3 regions of the Labrenzia sp. 5N genome follow, and region 3 is predicted to be linked to each of the others. Evidence: predicted binding sites of a transcription regulator. Region 3 holds the regulator's gene; each other region holds the start of a gene.
The links. The regulator PhoB, encoded in region 3, activates phosphate uptake and scavenging genes when phosphate is short. The targets are predictions, from matches to a motif close to TGTCATNNANCTGTCAT.

Region 1: the regulator PhoB is predicted to act here: its motif matches at 3,018-3,034, upstream of ppk2 (polyphosphate kinase 2).
Region 2: the regulator PhoB is predicted to act here: its motif matches at 2,085-2,101, upstream of HEP89_RS23715 (glycerophosphodiester phosphodiesterase family protein).

What each region holds. Positions count from the first base shown of each region.
Region 1 covers NZ_JAAZTM010000009.1:140,737-146,627, forward strand. Annotated here, with positions in the region: gene HEP89_RS10430 (O-acetyl-ADP-ribose deacetylase) at 1-158, opposite strand, end outside; gene HEP89_RS10435 (ASCH domain-containing protein) at 155-580, opposite strand; gene HEP89_RS10440 (carboxyl transferase domain-containing protein) at 585-2,192, opposite strand; gene HEP89_RS10445 (TetR/AcrR family transcriptional regulator) at 2,268-2,909, opposite strand; gene ppk2 (polyphosphate kinase 2) at 3,132-4,040, shown strand; gene HEP89_RS10455 (Gfo/Idh/MocA family oxidoreductase) at 4,305-5,312, shown strand; gene HEP89_RS10460 (MBL fold metallo-hydrolase) at 5,446-5,891, opposite strand, start outside.
Region 2 covers NZ_JAAZTM010000020.1:704,560-710,450, forward strand. Annotated here, with positions in the region: gene HEP89_RS23710 (FecR domain-containing protein) at 1-854, opposite strand, end outside; gene HEP89_RS23715 (glycerophosphodiester phosphodiesterase family protein) at 1,265-1,984, opposite strand; gene HEP89_RS23720 (YceI family protein) at 2,408-2,992, shown strand; gene HEP89_RS23725 (cytochrome b) at 3,045-3,629, shown strand; gene HEP89_RS23730 (YceI family protein) at 3,653-4,210, shown strand; gene HEP89_RS23735 (fumarate hydratase) at 4,362-5,891, shown strand, end outside.
Region 3 covers NZ_JAAZTM010000002.1:240,672-246,562, forward strand. Annotated here, with positions in the region: gene argF (ornithine carbamoyltransferase) at 1-903, opposite strand, end outside; gene HEP89_RS01915 (aspartate aminotransferase family protein) at 903-2,099, opposite strand; gene HEP89_RS01920 (GcrA family cell cycle regulator) at 2,541-3,077, shown strand; gene phoB (phosphate regulon transcriptional regulator PhoB) at 3,403-4,104, opposite strand; gene phoU (phosphate signaling complex protein PhoU) at 4,185-4,880, opposite strand; gene pstB (phosphate ABC transporter ATP-binding protein PstB) at 4,912-5,673, opposite strand; gene pstA (phosphate ABC transporter permease PstA) at 5,721-5,891, opposite strand, start outside.

The sequences.
Region 1 (5,891 bases), on a different contig from region 3:
TTAAGCGTCCTGCATTCGGCCAGGAGCTCCGGACCTGCCGCACGGTGGATCGCCCCGTCGACACCGCCGCCGCCGAGCAGCGACGAGTTGGCCGCGTTGACGATGGCATCCACGTCGAGCCGGGTGATGTCGCCTATGTGTGTCTCGATCCTGCTCACGGCTTGAGCTCCGGCTGCAGATCTTCAACAACCTTGAAGCGCTCGCAGACAAGGTCCATTTCCGGGTCAAATCCGCCGTTGCGTTCAAAGAAGACCTGATGGTCCCTGCGCCAGCCGGCGAGGTCATCATTCTCGCCTTCCGCCAGGGCGAAGTCTTCCCCGACATCGCAGAAGCGCACGACGGACACTTCCAGTGTTTCGATCACCAGCGCGGGGGTGTCGTCCCAGTTCAGTGCAATGTCCCGCCGTCCATGAACGGGCAGGACCTCACCACCGTCCTCATAGCTCTGCAAGGCACCGCATGTGGCGGTTTTCCTGCCGGCGCGGACAAGGGCGATGAGCTGGGCACACAGGTCCGCATTGTCGCCGAACTTGAAGGTTTCGGCGCCGGGGTATCTTGCTTTCAGCTCGTCGATGGACATCGGATCACATCCTGAAGAGACCGAAGCGCGTGTCTTCGATCGGGGCGTTGAGGGCTGCCGACAGGGAAAGGCCCAGAATGTCCCGGGTCTTGCGCGGGTCGACAATGCCATCGTCCCAGAGCCGGGCAGTTGCGTAAAGCGGGTGACCCTGCTGTTCGAACTGATCGATGATCGGTTGCTTGAAGGTTTTTTCCTCATCCGTCGACCAGCTGCCGCCCTTGCGCTCGATACCGTCGCGGCGGACGGTGGCAAGCACGCCGGCGGCCTGTTCGCCGCCCATGACAGAAATGCGGGAATTGGGCCAGGTCCAGAGGAAACGCGGCGAATAGGCCCGGCCGCACATGCCGTAGTTGCCGGCGCCGAAGGAGCCACCCACCAGCATGGTGATCTTCGGGACCGAGGTGGTGGCGACCGCCGTCACCAGCTTGGCACCGTCCTTGGCAATGCCGCCACTTTCATATTTGCGGCCGACCATGAAGCCGGTGATGTTCTGCAGGAACACCAGTGGAACCTTGCGCTGGGAACAGAGCTCGACGAAGTGGGCCCCTTTCACCGCGCTTTCGGAAAACAGAACGCCGTTGTTGGCGATAATGCCGACCGGCATGCCATGGATATGGGCGAAGCCGCAGACCAGTGTGGTGCCGTAGCGGGCCTTGAATTCATCGAAGCGCGATCCGTCGACGGTGCGGGCGATCACTTCGCGGATGTCGTAGGGCGTTTTCAGATCGGCCGGAACGACACCGAGGATTTCGTCCGGATCGTAGAGCGGGTCTTCCGGGCTCTGCAGCGCGACGGATGGGGTCTTGGTGCGGTTGAGGCTGGCGATGGCGCGGCGGGCGAGCGCCAGTGCGTGGGCATCGTCGCGGGCAAGATGATCGGCAACACCGGACAGGCGCGTGTGGACATCGCCGCCGCCGAGATCTTCCGCAGATACTTCCTCGCCGGTGGCGGCCTTCACCAGAGGCGGGCCGGCCAGGAAGATGGTGCCCTGGTTCTTGACGATGATGGTCTCGTCCGACATGGCCGGCACATAAGCGCCGCCCGCGGTGCAGGAGCCCATGACGACCGCGATCTGGGCGATGCCTTTTGCCGACATGTTGGCCTGGTTGAAGAAGATGCGGCCAAAGTGGTCGCGGTCCGGGAAGACTTCGTCCTGGTTGGGCAGGTTGGCGCCGCCGCTGTCGACCAGATAGATACAGGGCAGATTGTTTTCCGAGGCAATTTCCTGAGCGCGCAGGTGTTTCTTGACCGACATCGGATAATAGGTGCCGCCTTTGACGGTCGCGTCATTGGCGAGGATCATCACCTCGCGGCCTTCAACCCGGCCGATGCCTGCGATCATACCGGCGGCGGGAGCCGCGCCCTCGTACATCTCGTGGGCGGCCAGCATGCCGACTTCCAGGAAGGGTGAGCCGGGATCGAGCAGGCGGGAGACGCGTTCGCGCGGCAGGATCTTGCCACGGGACACATGACGCTGTCGGGCGGTCTCACCACCACCGTCCAGGGCTGTCTGGGCTGCTGCCTTGACGGTGTCCATGGCCGCTTCGTGGGCAGCGCGGTTTGCTGCAAACTGTTCGCTTCTCGGCGATAGGCTCGATTTCAGGATGCTCATGTCACCCGGTCTCCCTTGGATCAACCTTGTGGACGGTCGATTGAGTTCAGTTGCTTGCTCCCCACGCGTCCGGTTTCACGCCTGAGGGGCCGGAATGTCTCGGTTCTCCGGCGCAACGGCCTTGCGCGCCAGGTCCAGGTAAATCTCTTCGATATCCAGTTTCGACAGGCGGCCGCCTTGGCGGTACCAGCTCGGAATGCCAGTCAGCATGGCGATGATCGCGCGGGTGGCGACCCTCGGTTCGCGTACGCTGTAGCAGCCTTCAGCGGAGCCGGTTTCCAGAATACCCGTCAGGATGCCCTCGTAGCGGCGGCGCTCCGCTTCGACGATGTCGAAGTTGTCCGGTTCGAGATTGCGCAGTTCCATGTAGGAAATGAACACCTCGTCCGCCCGTTCCAGGTGATAGCGGATGTGAAAGCGGACAAAACGCTCCAGCGGGTCCATGTCAGCCGGAAAAGCCGCTTCGTCCCAGGCAGCAAGGAGTTCGCCCATGTGGGCGAGCATCAGGTCCTTCAGGATGTCCTGCTTGGTCGGAAAATGATTGTAGAGCGCGCCTGGCTGAACGCCGACATCGGCGGCGATTTCGCGCATGGAGACAGCGGCATAACCGTTGGCGGCAAAGCGTTTCAGGGCTGCCTTGCGCACACGTGCGGCAGTCTCCTGGCCTTTCGCGCCCGTTCTGGATCGGCTTTGCGGTCTTGCGGCTGCACTTGCCATCTTGGTTCTCCCTATCGCAAAAAATAAATGAACGTTCGTTCATTTGCAAGGGTAATTTGAGTGCGAAAGCGTTGCTGCTAGAAAGAATGACAGGGGAACAGGCGCGACTGTCAAAAAACTTTCATGGATAACCTGTTCACAGTCCTTGGGCATTCTGCGTCCGGTTGAATGCGCTGACGAACCTGGGCGTACCTCCGGGATGTATTTCAAAGGAACCGATTGATGACCGAAGAAAGTGCAAAAACCTGGGTTGAAGCGGAATGGGCAGACAGCCTGGACGAAGAGCTGGAAATGGAGATCGACGATTTTCTCGTCGCCAAGGATCTCGCCTTCATCTCCGCGAAGAAGCACAAGTCGACCATCGACCGGAACACCTATTTCCACGAGTTGCTGCGTCTGCAGGCCGAACTGGTGAAGCTGCAGGACTGGGTGCAGCATACCGGTGAGAAGATCGTGATCATCTTCGAGGGGCGCGACGCCGCCGGCAAGGGCGGGGTCATCAAGCGCATCGCGCAAAGGCTCAATCCGCGTGTCGCCCGTGTGGTGGCGCTGCCGGCACCAACCGACCGTGAAAAGACCCAGTGGTACTTCCAGCGCTACGTGCCGCATCTGCCGGCCGCCGGCGAAATGGTGCTGTTCGACCGCTCCTGGTACAACCGCTCCGGCGTCGAGCGCGTCATGGGCTTTGCCAGCGATAGCCAGGTGGAGGAGTTCTTCCACGATGTGCCGGAATTCGAACGCATGATCGTGCGCTCCGGTGTGCGGCTGATCAAATACTGGTTCTCCATCACGGATGAAGAACAGCAGCTCCGCTTCCTGATGCGCATCCACGATCCGCTGAAGCAGTGGAAACTGTCGCCGATGGACCTGGAATCCCGCGTGCGCTGGGAGGATTACACCAAAGCCAAGGAAGAAACCTTCGAGCGGACCAATATTCCCGAAGCACCGTGGTTCATCGTGGAAGGCAACGACAAGAAGCAGGCGCGCCTCAACTGCATCAGTCACCTCCTGTCGATGATCCCTTACGAAGATATCCCGCACGACCCGATCAAGCTGCCGGAACGGGTCTACAATTCCGACTATGAGCGCAAGGTCCTGCCGGAACATCTCTACGTGCCGGAGAAATTCTGAGCCGCGACAGTGCTCCCTTCACGGGCGCGGCGCTTCTATGTGAAATCGCGGTGAAAGACCTTCGATGTCTCCCCGGATCTCCGCTACGCTTGTTCGGGGGGACGCGGTTGGTGTGAATGCTGCCCGCGTTCAGCCGATGAGGCCGGATTCAAATCAGCTTTTCACCAGCGAGCAGGCCTTTCTCCGGCCTTTCTGCCCTTGCGGAGTTAAATCGTTTTATGTCATCTGGCGTGCGTACCTCAAAATCATGGGAAGGATGCCAGCATGACGGAAAAGACTATCAGGTGGGGGATCGTTTCGACCGCGAAAATCGGTCTTGATAAGGTCATTCCGGGCATCCAGCGGTCGAAGACCGGCACCGCCTATGCGATTGCTTCGCGAGATCTCGGCCGGGCAAAGGAAGCAGCGAAGGGTCTCGGCATCGACAAGGCCTACGGATCATACGAGGAGCTGCTCGCAGATCCGGAGATCGACGCGATCTACAATCCGCTGCCCAACCACATGCACGTGCCCGTGACGATCCAGGCGGTGAACGCGGGCAAGCACGTGCTTTGCGAAAAGCCGGTCGCGCTGAATGCCGACGAGGCAAAGCAGCTTCTGGACCTGCCGAAGGACAAGCTGGTTGCCGAAGGCTTCATGGTTCGAGCGCACCCGCAGTGGATCAAGGCGCGCGAGATCGTGCGGTCCGGCGATCTTGGTGAGCTGAAAGCGATCCAGACCTTCTTCAGCTACTACAACGATGACCCGGGCAACATCCGCAACAAGGCGGATATCGGCGGGGGGGCGCTGCTCGACATCGGTTGCTACACGATGCTGGCCGGCCGGTATTTCTTCGATGCCGAACCTCAGCGGGTCGTTTCGCTGATCGACCGAGATCCCGCCTTCGGCACCGACCGCATGACCAGTGCCTTGCTCGACTTCGGCAATAACCGGCATCTCAACTTCACGGTCTCGACCCAGCTGACGCCTTATCAGCGCATTCATCTGGTCGGTACGAAGAAGCGGCTGGAAATCGTCATTCCGTTCAACGCGCCGCAGGACGAAGCTGTCCAGATCCGGCTTGACGACGGCTCGCTGCTCGGCGATGCGGCGATGCAGTCGGATATCATCGCGCCTTGCGATCAATATGCCGAACTGGCGGACGTGTTGGGCCGGGCGATCACCGGTGAAGCGCCACTTCCTTATGGCGCGGAAGATGCCGTCCAGAACATGAAGATCCTCGACGCTATCTTCGCGTCGGCGGAAAAGGATGGCTGGGTCAGCATCGGTTAAGCCGTTCGCACACCCTGCCTCCCGCAGTGCCAGGTCCCGGCCTCGAGCCGGGACCTGTTTTTTGAGGAGACCGCGGCGCAAAGGCCTGCGCAGCCACGAAAGGTCTTGGCGTGGTTGAAAAGCCGCCTTGTGTTCAAATCTCCACAAAAGCGAAACCGTTGTCACGTGTTTCCAGACATCCGAACCTGTCGGTAGACAGGTGCGTCGCTGCGAAAGGGATCCTGTCTGCCGACAGCCTGTCGAACAGAGCCCTTCGTGTTTTCACGGCCAGATCCGGGTCACTGTCGAGCGCATAGCGGACGTCCGGATTGGCAAATTGCAGCACATCGGACACCACGACATCCGCGAGCAGAATGGCTTCCTTGTTGCCTGAAGAAAGGTGCAAGGCCTGATGACCAGGGGTGTGGCCGGGCGCTGAGAGCAGGGTGATGCCATCACCGAGGTCGGCGTCGCCACGATGAAGCCGCAACTGATTGCCGACCGGTTTCGCAAGCGCCTGAATGAGGCCCACCAGCGGTCGTTTGTCTTCCGGTACGGAGGTCAGCAGGGCCTCGTCGGTCCAGAAGTCCCACTCGGCTG
Region 2 (5,891 bases), on a different contig from region 3:
TTACCGTTTCCGTTGCCACCGGAGTTGCCATTCCCGTTGCCACCGGAGTTGCCGTTGCCATTGCCACCGGAGTTGCCATTGCCGTTGTTCCCCGAGCGGGAATCTCCAGCATTGCCCCGGTTGCCGCCATTGGCAGCTCTTGCTTCAGCTTTGGTAGCTGGCACGTTCTTCACGACGCGTGTTTCGAATGAAGGAGCCCGTTTGGGGCCAGAACGCACCGCAGGCTTGTTCTTTCCGCTGACGGATAAACCGACGCGGCGCGAAGGGTTGGTGGCGGCCGCCTGACCGGCGCCTACGTCGGCACGATCTCCGGATGCAAAGTCATGAACACCGACAACGCCCCGCCCCACATTGACCGACGCAGTCCTGTTGCCGACCTTGACCCTGAACTGAGTTCCTTTGACAACAGCGGCAAGGAAAGGGGTTTCCACTTTGAAATGCCGATACCACCGGCGCTTTACGTCCACATCTACCTGACCAAGGTCCTGGTAGACGACCATTCGCTTGATCAGCACGCCCTTCGGCTCAAGCGTCACAACAGAATTTGGAGAAACAACGAATGTTTCTTCACCCCGATTGATGACTACACGCCCACCGCCGGTCTTGATCTTCCATCCCTTGCGCACCGTCATGCCACGCTTGACGGCAAAGGTCTCGCCGGCACGGGTTTGCACCATGACCCGGCCGCTGACGCGTTCGACCGACCAGTGCCACGGCGTGCCACCTGTCTCCGCGTCTTGCGACAATGCCTCTTGAGAAAACCAGAAGGCCATAAGGGCAGCCAGCAGAAGCGACGCTGCCAACCGCATCCGGAGATCCCAGAACTGTCCAACGTCATCAGCTTTTGCTGCCATGCAACTGGCCTGACCTGAGCAATTGACGTTTATTTTGTTGGACATGGGAGCCCTCTCTTGGCCCAGCTTCGGAAGCTCGGCAAGCTATTCCGCCCCCGTTAACAAGACTTGAATTATAATGGGAAACCTTTTTATTTCATTCTTTTAGTAAAAATTGTTCTATCATCTAACGTTTCCAACTTTTTCCCATATTAGATAAAATTTTAATATTAAAACTATTTAAGATTGTGTTTTTGGATAACTAGAGAAAAATCACAATCATAGATACCTGCGATGCCTGATCGAAATGGCGTATGACGCTCAAAATATTTTTTCTATCATTCCAAAACAAAACGGCCAGGAACCCGTAGGTTCCCGGCCACGCCAGTCAATGATTTCCGTCTGAATGCGAGTTGCATCACGCCGAAGCGTCAGACGGTTGCCAAAAGCTCTTTTTCCACGGACTTGAAAATTTCGACCTGGTCGATGTTCATTTGTTCGACGCCGCAGCGCACGGCTTTCTCGAAAACGGCTCGTTCAGACCCGGCGTAGAACATCTGCGTAATCAATCCGGCCTGCTTTGCCTCGTTTATGAGTTTCTCTTCCAGGTCATCCTCATGGAATTCCAGTATATGCGCACCTTGGGCAACGGCGCGCTCGACCGAACCAACGTGAGCGTAAAGAACCATGCGCCGCAGGTCCGGTACCTTTGCACGGGCTTCAGCGCGGATTGCCTGATCGAACGAAAACGTCCAGGCGTCACTCAGCATGCCGCGGACTGCCAGCATGTCGCGAATTTCCGCAGGGTCGCCTTCCTTGATCTCAACATAGGTGCCAATACGGCCCTTGCAGGTATCCAGAAACGTGTCCAGCCTTGGAACACGTTCGCCCTTGAAGGTCTCCTTGAACCAGTTCCCTGCATCAAGAAGGTCAATTTCGTCGGAAGTCATATCCGAAATTCGGCCACTTCCATCCGTCGTCCGGTCAACAGTTGCATCGTGCATCACGTAGAGGATGCCATCCCTGGACGGCCGAACATCCAACTCGACAACTTCGGCGCCAAGCGCAATTGCTCCCTCGAGCGAGGCAATCGTGTTTTCCGGAGCCTGAAGGCTGGCTCCGCGGTGGCACACAACGACGGCTTGTTTCACGGTTAGGTCTCCTGTGTCTCCAGAGTGATATCCGGAGCTTGGATAGGGCTGGCAAACGGCCACTCTAGAGGGAAGTCGATGAAACAGGTGCCTGAAATTCTTGATGAAATGATGACACTGCAACTTCCCTCGAAATTTCAGTTGCTTACCGGTCGCGACAACTCTTAATTGAATGACTGAACAATTCACTTCAGTCTCGGAACTCTATCGCGATTCTTCCCCAATACCGCAGGGTCGACTTTCTATCCCCCTGACGCTTGAAAATCTTTCCAAAGCCACACAGTTAACGGTGAAGAAATCAACTGAATTATTGTTCAGCATTTACGAACAGTCAGTCAAATTGCACCGCACAATTTTCTTCCTATGTTCCAGTCTGCAGCGTTCATGAGCGAACGCTTCTGGTAACATCTATGAGGTTTGATCATGATCCGTCTCGCAGCTTCTGCGCTTGCCCTTTCCCTCGTCGCAGGCACCGCCCTTGCCGAACCGGTGGCCTACGACTTCGACAAGTCCCACGCCAACCTGGCTTTCTCCTATAACCACCTTGGCTACTCCACGACCGAAGGCCGTTTCGGCGAATGGGAAGGCACGTTGCTGATCGACAAGGACACGCCTGCCAATTCCTCCATCGAATTCACGATCGACGTCGGCAGCCTCGACACGTTCTGGGCAGAGCGCAACGCGCACTTCCTGAGCGCGGACTTCTTTGACGCTGAAAAATTCCCGAAGGCGACCTTCAAGAGCACCAAGGTCGAAAAGACCGGCGACAACCAGCTGGAAGTGACCGGTGACCTGACCATCAAGGACATCACCAAGCCGGTGACCCTGACCGTTGATGTCACAGCACTTGGTGAGCACCCGATGGCGAAGAAGGAAGCTGCCGGTTTTGCCGTTTCCACAGTTCTGAAGCGTTCCGACTATGGAATGGACATGTATGTTCCCTATGTAGGTGACGACATTACCGTGACCTTCCATTCCGAAGCGCTCAAGTCCGACGCGACCAACTAAGCGAACACCCTCGGAGGCCGGACAGACCGGCCTCCGTTTTCCAGGAGCCGCCATGCTGCGCAACACTTCAACCGGGTATGGAAGAATCGCCATTGCGTTCCATTGGACGATGGCAGTCTTGATCATCGGCATGCTTGGCCTCGGCCTCTACATGCACCAGCTTCCCCCGACCGAACAGGCAACCTTTGAGCTCTATCAGTTGCACAAGTCGATCGGCTTTGTGGTTCTAACGCTTGCCGTGCTCCGTCTTGTCTGGCGCCTTCTCAACCCTTCGCCGAAACTGCCTGACAACATGCACCCGCTGGAAAAGGTCGGGGCGCATCTGGGGCATGTCGGCCTGTACGCGCTTCTGTTTGCTCTGCCACTGACCGGCTGGTTCATGGTGTCGGCTTCGCCGTGGGGCATTCCGACCATCCTGTTCAACACCTGGCCAGTGCCGCATCTGCCGGTTCCAGGTGTGCTTGGTTCGCAGGAACAGGCGGAAACCTTCTTCAAGCTGCTGCATGAATACGGCGCCTACCTGCTGATCGCGCTGATTGCCGTCCATGTCGCAGCAGCGCTGAAACACCACTTCATCGCCCGCGACGCCACGTTGAAACGCATGATTTCAACCGCACCCGCCAAGGCCGATAGCTGACAACACGAACTGGAAATCCGCAGATGACATTGAAGCATTTTACATATGCCGTTGCAGTCCTGTCGGCGACGACCTTCACCGCACCGGCGTTTGCCGACACCTGGAAAGTCGATCCGGACAAGAGCAAGCTCGGCTTTGAAGTCAAACAGGGCGGCGGCACGCTGACTGGCGTCTTCGCGTCCTGGGAAGCAGACATCGATTTTGATCCTGCGGCCCCTGAAACCGCCAAGATCAGCGCTGAAATCAAACCCATGAGCGCCACCACCGGCAACGCCCAGTTCGACGGCACCCTGCCTGGCAAGGACTGGTTCAACGCCGGGGACTTCCCGACGGCCGAATTCACGTCCGACACTGTCGAGCTTGTCGAAGGCAACAGCTACCGGGCACAGGGCACGCTCTCCATCAAGGGAATTTCCCAGCCGGTCGAGATGGATTTCACCCTGGACATCGCGGGCGACACCGCCACAGCTAAGGGGACGGCCATAGTCAACAGGCTCGACTATCAGCTTGGCAGCGGCGTCGGCACCGATACGGTCGGAGATATCGTCACCGTTACCCTGGATCTTACGGCGATCCGCTGACATCGCGTTCGGCAAACAAGACTTCCGGCTCCGACCATTTGATCAGGCTGCGGCACTTGGCGTCCGCAGCCTTTTTGCCGTATGAGAACAGCACTCAACGTTCCAGCGCTTCCCGATGTGACGGGAAGCAGCCAGATCAGGAAAGCCTCCTATGAACGCTCCGCTCACACCTCCAGCTTATCAGCACAGCGCCCTTTTCCCTCAGGGAGAAGACAAGACCCCGTATCGGAAATTGACGTCGGACCACGTCAAGACAGCCGAGTTCAACGGCGAAGAGGTACTGGTTGTCGAAGCTGAAGGTCTACGCCTTCTTGCCGAAGAGGCCTTCAAGGACATCAACCATTTCCTGCGTCCAGGCCACCTGGAACAGCTGAAGAAGATCCTGGAAGATCCGGAAGCGACCGAGAACGACAAATTCGTTGCGTTTGACCTCCTGAAAAACGCGAATATCGCCTCCCACGGTGTTCTGCCGATGTGCCAGGACACGGGCACCGCAATCATCATGGGCAAGAAGGGCCGCCGGGTCTGGACCGACGGGTCGGACGAAGCCGCACTCGGCGAAGGTTCCCGGGACGCCTATTTCAAAAAGAACCTGCGGTATTCCCAGCTTGCGCCGATTTCCATGTTCGAGGAAAAAAACACGAGCAACAACATGCCGGCACAGATCGAGCTCTATGCCGAAGGTGAAGATGCCTACAAGTTCCTGTTCATGGCCAAGGGTGGCGGTTCGGCCAACAAGACCTTCCTGTTCCAGGGCACGCCATCCCTGCTGACTCATGACCGGCTGGTGGAATTCCTCAAGGAAAAGATCCTCACGCTCGGCACCGCGGCCTGCCCGCCCTATCACCTTGCGATCGTCATCGGCGGCACGTCTGCGGAAATGAACCTCAAGACAGCAAAACTGGCTTCGGCCCGCTATCTTGACGGCCTGCCGACGCAAGGGTCGGAACTCGGACATGCCTTCCGTGACCTTGAGCTGGAAGCCGAGATTCACAAACTGACCCAGGCAACCGGCGTCGGTGCCCAGTTCGGCGGCAAGTATTTCTGCCACGATGTGCGTGTCATCCGCCTGCCGCGTCACGGCGCGTCCTTGCCAATCGGACTCGCCGTGTCCTGCTCTGCAGACCGGCAGGCCGTCGGCAAGATCACGAAAGACGGGATTTTCCTGGAACAGCTCGAGATGCACCCGGAAAAATACCTGCCGGAGGTCACCGACGACCACCTTTCCGACAATGTGGTCAAGGTCGACCTGACCCGGCCGATGTCCGAAATCCTGGGCGAACTTTCCAAACACCCGATCAAGACCCGGTTGTCGCTTTCCGGACCGCTGATCGTTGCCCGCGACCTTGCCCATTCCAAGCTGCGTGACCGGCTGGAAAGCGGCGAGCCCCTGCCCGACTATTTCAAGAACCATCCGATCTATTACGCTGGCCCGGCCAAGACACCGGAGGGAATGCCTTCAGGTTCGTTCGGTCCGACAACCGCAGGACGCATGGACGCTTATGTCGATCAGTTCCAGGCAGCCGGCGGTTCCATGGTCATGCTGGCCAAAGGCAACCGTTCCGCCCAGGTGCGCCGCGCCTGCCAGGCTCATGGCGGGTTTTATCTCGGCTCCATCGGCGGTCCGGCCGCTCGCCTTGCGCAGGATTGTATCAAGAAGGTGGAAGTGGTCGAGTTCGAG
Region 3 (5,891 bases):
AATGCCCTTTTGGGCATGGAGCCGGTTTTCGGCTTCGTCAAACACAACGGAGTTGGGACCGTCCATGACGTCCGAGGTGACTTCCTCACCCCGGTGGGCCGGCAGGCAATGCATGAACAGGGCGTCCTGGTTTGCCTCAGCCATCAGGCGTTTGTTGACCTGATAGGCGCTGAGGAGGTTGTGACGCGATTCCGCATCGTCATCACCCATGGACACCCAGCAGTCGGTCACGACACAGTCGGTCCCCTTGACTGCCTCATATGGGTCCGTCGTGACCTGAATGGAACCACCCTTGGCACGAGCAGTTTCAATCAGGTCCATCGGCGGCGCCAGTTCGCCCGGCGTCGCGATGCGCAATTCGAAATCGAAGCGCGGCGCGGCATGAATCCAGGAAGCCAGCACGTTGTTGCTGTCACCGGTCCAGGCAACGCTCTTGCCCTTGATCGAACCGCGATGCTCTTCAAAGGTCAACAGATCCGCCATGATCTGACAGGGATGCGAGAGCTTGGTCAGGCCGTTGATCACCGGCACTGTCGCATTTTCTGCAAGTTCACGCAGGTCGTTGTGATCGAGGATGCGGATCATGATCGCGTCGACGAAGCGCGACAGCACCTGCGCCGTATCGGCGATTGTCTCTCCGCGGCCGAGCTGCATTTCCGCACCGGTCAGCATCAAGGTCTCGCCGCCAAGCTCGCGCATGCCGACGTCAAAGGAAATGCGCGTACGGGTCGACGGTTGTTCGAAGATCATGGCCAGCACCTTGCCGGCCAGAGGACCCTGGCCGCGATGCACGCCGTTGCGGCTCGACTTGATCTTCCGGCTGGTGTCCAGGATGGCGCGCAATTCGTCGCCTTCGAAGTCCGTCAGATCCAGAAAGTTCCGGTAGGTTCCGTTTGCGGTCATCAGGCCGCTCCTTCCGCCAATTTCGCTTCCATGGCGACAGCAGCCTGTTCCAGGCGCTCGACAGCAATGGAAATTTCCTCTTCGCTCATGGTCAGCGGCGGCATGATGCGCACCACGTTATCGCCGGCAGGAACTGCCAGCAGACCGGCTTCACGGGCTGCAAGCACATAATCTGCCACCGGCACCACGCATTTCAGACCGAGCATCAGGCCGTTGCCGCGTACTTCGGCCAGAACGTCCGGATGGCTATCCACCAGTCCGGCCAGCTTCTGCTTGAAGCTGAGCCCCTTCTGACGGACACCTTCCAGGAACCCGTCTTCCAGAACGACGTCCAGAACGGCATTGCCGACTGCCATGGCCAGCGGATTGCCGCCAAAGGTGGTGCCGTGGGTCCCGGGGGACAGCGCCGCTGCCGTTTCTGCCGTTGCAAGACATGCGCCCATCGGGAACCCGCCGCCGATACCCTTGGCGATTGCCATCAGGTCCGGTTCCACGCCCGCCCACTGGTGAGCGAACAGCTTGCCGGTCCGTCCGACACCGGTCTGGATCTCGTCGAAGATCAGCAGAATGCCGTTGTCATCACAGATCTTGCGCAGCGCACGCAGGAAATCGGCCGGAATTTCGCGGATCCCGCCTTCGCCCTGCACGGGCTCGATGGCGATCGCGGCCGTTTGCGGACCGATGGCATCTTTCAGCGCATCCAGGTCTCCTGCCGGCACCTGGTCGAAACCGGGAGCCTTCGGGCCAAAGCCTTCAAGATATTTCGCCTGGCCGCCAGCCGCGATGGTCGCGATGGTCCGGCCATGGAAAGCGCCTTCGAAGGTCACGATGTGGAACCGCTCGGGGTTGCCGTTGTCATAATGATAACGGCGCGCGCATTTGATGGCAGCTTCCATCGCTTCCGCACCGGAATTCACGAACAGCACCTTGTCGGCAAAGGTTTCCGCGCACAGGCGCTGCGCCAGTCGTTCGCCATCCGGGATCTGGTGTAGGTTGGAGGTATGCCACAGCTTGGCTGCCTGATCCTGCAATGCCTTGACCAGATGCGGATGGGCATGACCGAGTGCGTTGACCGCGATGCCGGAACCGCAATCGAGGAATCGTCGGCCATCGGTGGTAACCAGCCAGACGCCTTCCCCATGATCGAAAGAAAGGTTCGATCTTGCGTAATTTCCGAATAGTGCAGTCGCGGACATAACCTCGTTTGTCTCCTTTAAACGCCCCTGCTGTCCCCTGCGTCGCCCCGACGCCGGGCCGTCACCTTGAAAAGATGCCGAAGGGCCAAAACGCAACGTGCCGCCCCGATGAGGCGGCACGCAGCGGCTTTCTTATACACTGCCGGTACCATGCACTGTCAATGGAAATGGCGCACAAGACATTTCATGTGCTGCGGAGGGCGGATTTCATAAAATTCTCAATGACCTCGCCATAATTGGGGAAAAGTCGTTTCATCCCCAACTGGTTTGGGTCGAGTGGTTGCCTGACAAATTAACGTTATTGTAACCTCTCAGCAATCAGACACGAGATCTCGTGAGGCAAATCACCAAGAGGCACTAGATCTGCCAGCATTAAGCGTGCTTGCGCATGCTTAACACGGGGTTAATGGCCGCAGGACGGTCAAACTAAAGGGTGCGGCAATGAGTTGGACAAACGAACGAGTTGAGCTTCTCAAAAAGCTTTGGGGCGACGGCTTGAGCGCAAGCCAGATCGCAGGCGAACTGGGTGGTGTTACCCGTAACGCCGTGATCGGCAAGGTGCACCGCCTTGGCCTGTCCGGCCGCGCCAAGTCCACCTCTTCAAGCGCCAAGCCGCGCCGGCCGCGCACCGCAGCTCCTGCAACGGGTGCAGCGCCGAAGAAACCGACGACGTCACATCCGCAGTCGATCGGCGCGACGGCCCTGAAAGCAGACATCTCGCCTGCACCAGTGGTGGCCGCCAAGCCACGCGTAGAGCCGATTGCAGAGCTCGTTCCGATCTCGCAGCGGGCAACCATCCTGACGCTGACCGAGCGGACCTGCAAATGGCCGATTGGCGACCCGGCAACCGACGACTTCTACTTCTGCGGCCGCCAGTCCGATGCCGGCGTCCCCTACTGCGCTCATCACTGCAAGATCGCGTATCAGCCGGTCGCCGACCGCCGCCGCGACCGCAAGACGATGGCTCAGGCAGGCTGATAACCGCGCACCGAAGCAATTCATGAGAAAGCCCGCCATCTGGCGGGCTTTTTTTGTTTGGGCCTTCCATTGACCAGATGCCCGACCCCGAACAGTGACCTCCCACGGCTTAATCACGGCACCGATCCATGCAGTTTCCGTTCCATCAAATCAAACCTTGTTTGACCGCTCCGCCACGACAGTGACTGCAGGATCAGCCCCGACACCGACACAACTGATGGGGTGGTCGCAGAAGAGAACCTTGCTCCGCGAAAGGCACATAACCGCTGAGAAACAAAAAGCCCGCTTGAAAGCGGGCTCCTTAATTCCATTCTGCAAGTTGCGCTCAGGCAGTGGCAGAGGTGAACTGGTCATTGAAGGCGTATCCGGCACCACGGACGGTACGGATAGGATCCTTCGCCTTGCCCTTGTTCAGAGCCTTGCGCAAGCGACCGACGTGAACATCGACAGTGCGTTCGTCCACGTAGACATCGTGACCCCAGACCCCATCCAGCAGTTGTTCACGGGAGAAGACACGGCCAGGCGATGTCATCAGGAATTCCAGCAGGCGGAATTCCGTCGGCCCCAGGTGTATTTCCTTGGTGTTGCGGCGAACACGGTGCGTTTCGCGATCCAGTTCGATATCGCCAGACCGCAACATGCTGGACACCACTTCCGGGCTTGCCCGGCGCAGGATGGCGCGCACGCGGGCCATCAATTCCGGTACCGAGAAAGGCTTGACCACGTAGTCGTCGGCACCGGTCGACAGGCCGCGGATGCGCTCTGCTTCCTCACCGCGTGCCGTCAGCATGATGACCGGCAGGCGCTCGGTATCCTCGCGCGCCCGCAGGCGGCGGCACAGTTCAATTCCGGACAGGCCCGGCAGCATCCAGTCGAGCAGCAACAGATCCGGCAGGCTTTCCCGCAGGCGGATTTCCGCCTCGTCACCCCGGACACAGGACTCGACCGAGTACCCTTCCGCTTCCAAATTGTATCTCAAAAGAAGGCTGAGCGGTTCTTCGTCTTCAACGATGAGCACCTTCGGCATACATCTCGCTCCAATTACCGCAACCGGCGCCGAAGCGCCGGCCGTTAAGATCTTCTGCAAATCCGACGATTACCAGCGGGTCAGACCGCGCCTGTTTCGTCGACCTTTGCCCGGTCTTCCGGCAAACGCTCGCCAGTGACCATGTAGTAGACGTTCTCGGCGATATTCGTCGCGTGATCGCCGATGCGCTCGATGTTCTTTGCGCAGAACAAGAGATGGACGCACTGGGTAATGACCCGCGGGTCTTCCATCATGTAAGTCAGGAGTTCGCGAAAGATCGACGTGTAGATCGCGTCGACCTCGGCGTCGGCTTCCTGAACCCGGCGGGCGGCTTCCGCATCCTTCCGGGCGTAGGCATCCAGCACCTGCTTGAGCTGCGAAAGAGCGAGTTCCGTCATGTGCTCCACACCGATCGCAAGCTTCTTCGACTGCAAGTCGCTGTCGATGGCGATGACGCGCTTGGCAACGTTCTTTGCAAGATCGCCAACACGCTCCAGGTCATTGGCAATGCGCGTTGCGGCGGTGATTTCACGCAGGTCCTGCCCCATCGGCTGGCGGCGGACGATCAGCTCGATCAGCTTCACTTCAAGTTCGTTGTAAAGGCTGTCCAGCCGGACATCGCCCTTGATCGTCGCCTTGGCAAGCTCCAGATCCTGCGACACCAGCGCGGACACCGCATCGGCGAAAGCCTTTTCGGCAATACCACCCATTTCGGCAACCTTGCCGGCCATGGCCGTCAGTTCGTCATCGTAAGCCGAGACTGTATGTTCAGACATCCTGTGTCCCCTTCAGAAACCTAAAAAATGCTTAGCCGAAGCGGCCCGTAATATAGTCCTGCGTACGCTTGTCCTTCGGATTGGTAAAGATGTCCTCCGTCAGACCTTCCTCCACCAAAATACCCAGGTGGAAGAACGCGGTACGCTGAGACACACGGGCAGCCTGCTGCATCGAGTGGGTCACGATCACGATGGTGAAGTTTTCCCGCAGTTCGTCGATCAGCTCTTCCACCTTCGCGGTCGCGATGGGGTCGAGCGCCGAGCACGGTTCGTCCATAAGGATCACTTCCGGGCTGACGGCAATCGCACGGGCAATGCACAGACGCTGCTGCTGACCGCCCGACATGCCGGTGCCCGGCTCGTCCAGACGGTTCTTGACTTCTTCCCAAAGCCCGGCCTTCTGCAGGCTGGAGGCAACGATTTCATCAAGCTCGGACTTGTTGCGGGCCAGACCATGGATCCGCGGACCGTACGCAATGTTGTCGTAGATCGACTTGGGAAACGGGTTCGGCTTCTGGAAAACCATGCCGACCTTGGCACGCAGCTGTACGGGATCGACCTTGGGATCGTAGATGTCTTCACCGTCGATCTTGATCGACCCTTCCACACGGCAGATGTCGATGGTGTCGTTCATGCGGTTGATCGTCCGCAGGAACGTCGACTTGCCACATCCGGACGGACCGATGAAGGCAGTCACGGACCGCGGCTGGATCTCGATGTCCACGTCCTTGATGGCGTGGGTATCGCCATAATAGACCTGCACCTTGTTCGCGGAAATTTTGCTGTCGGTCATGGTTTTCGCCTGTTCAAAATTCGGCATCTCGTTCATCGGAGCAATCCTTACCAGCGGCGTTCAAACCTGCGGCGCAGGATGATAGCGATAATGTTCATGGTCATGAGGAAGACCAGCAGCACGATGATCCCGCCCCAAGCGCGTTCATAGAAAGCCGGGTCGGCGCGTTTCGCCCACTCGTAGATCTGGGCCGGCATGGCCGAGTTCGGAGAGAAGAA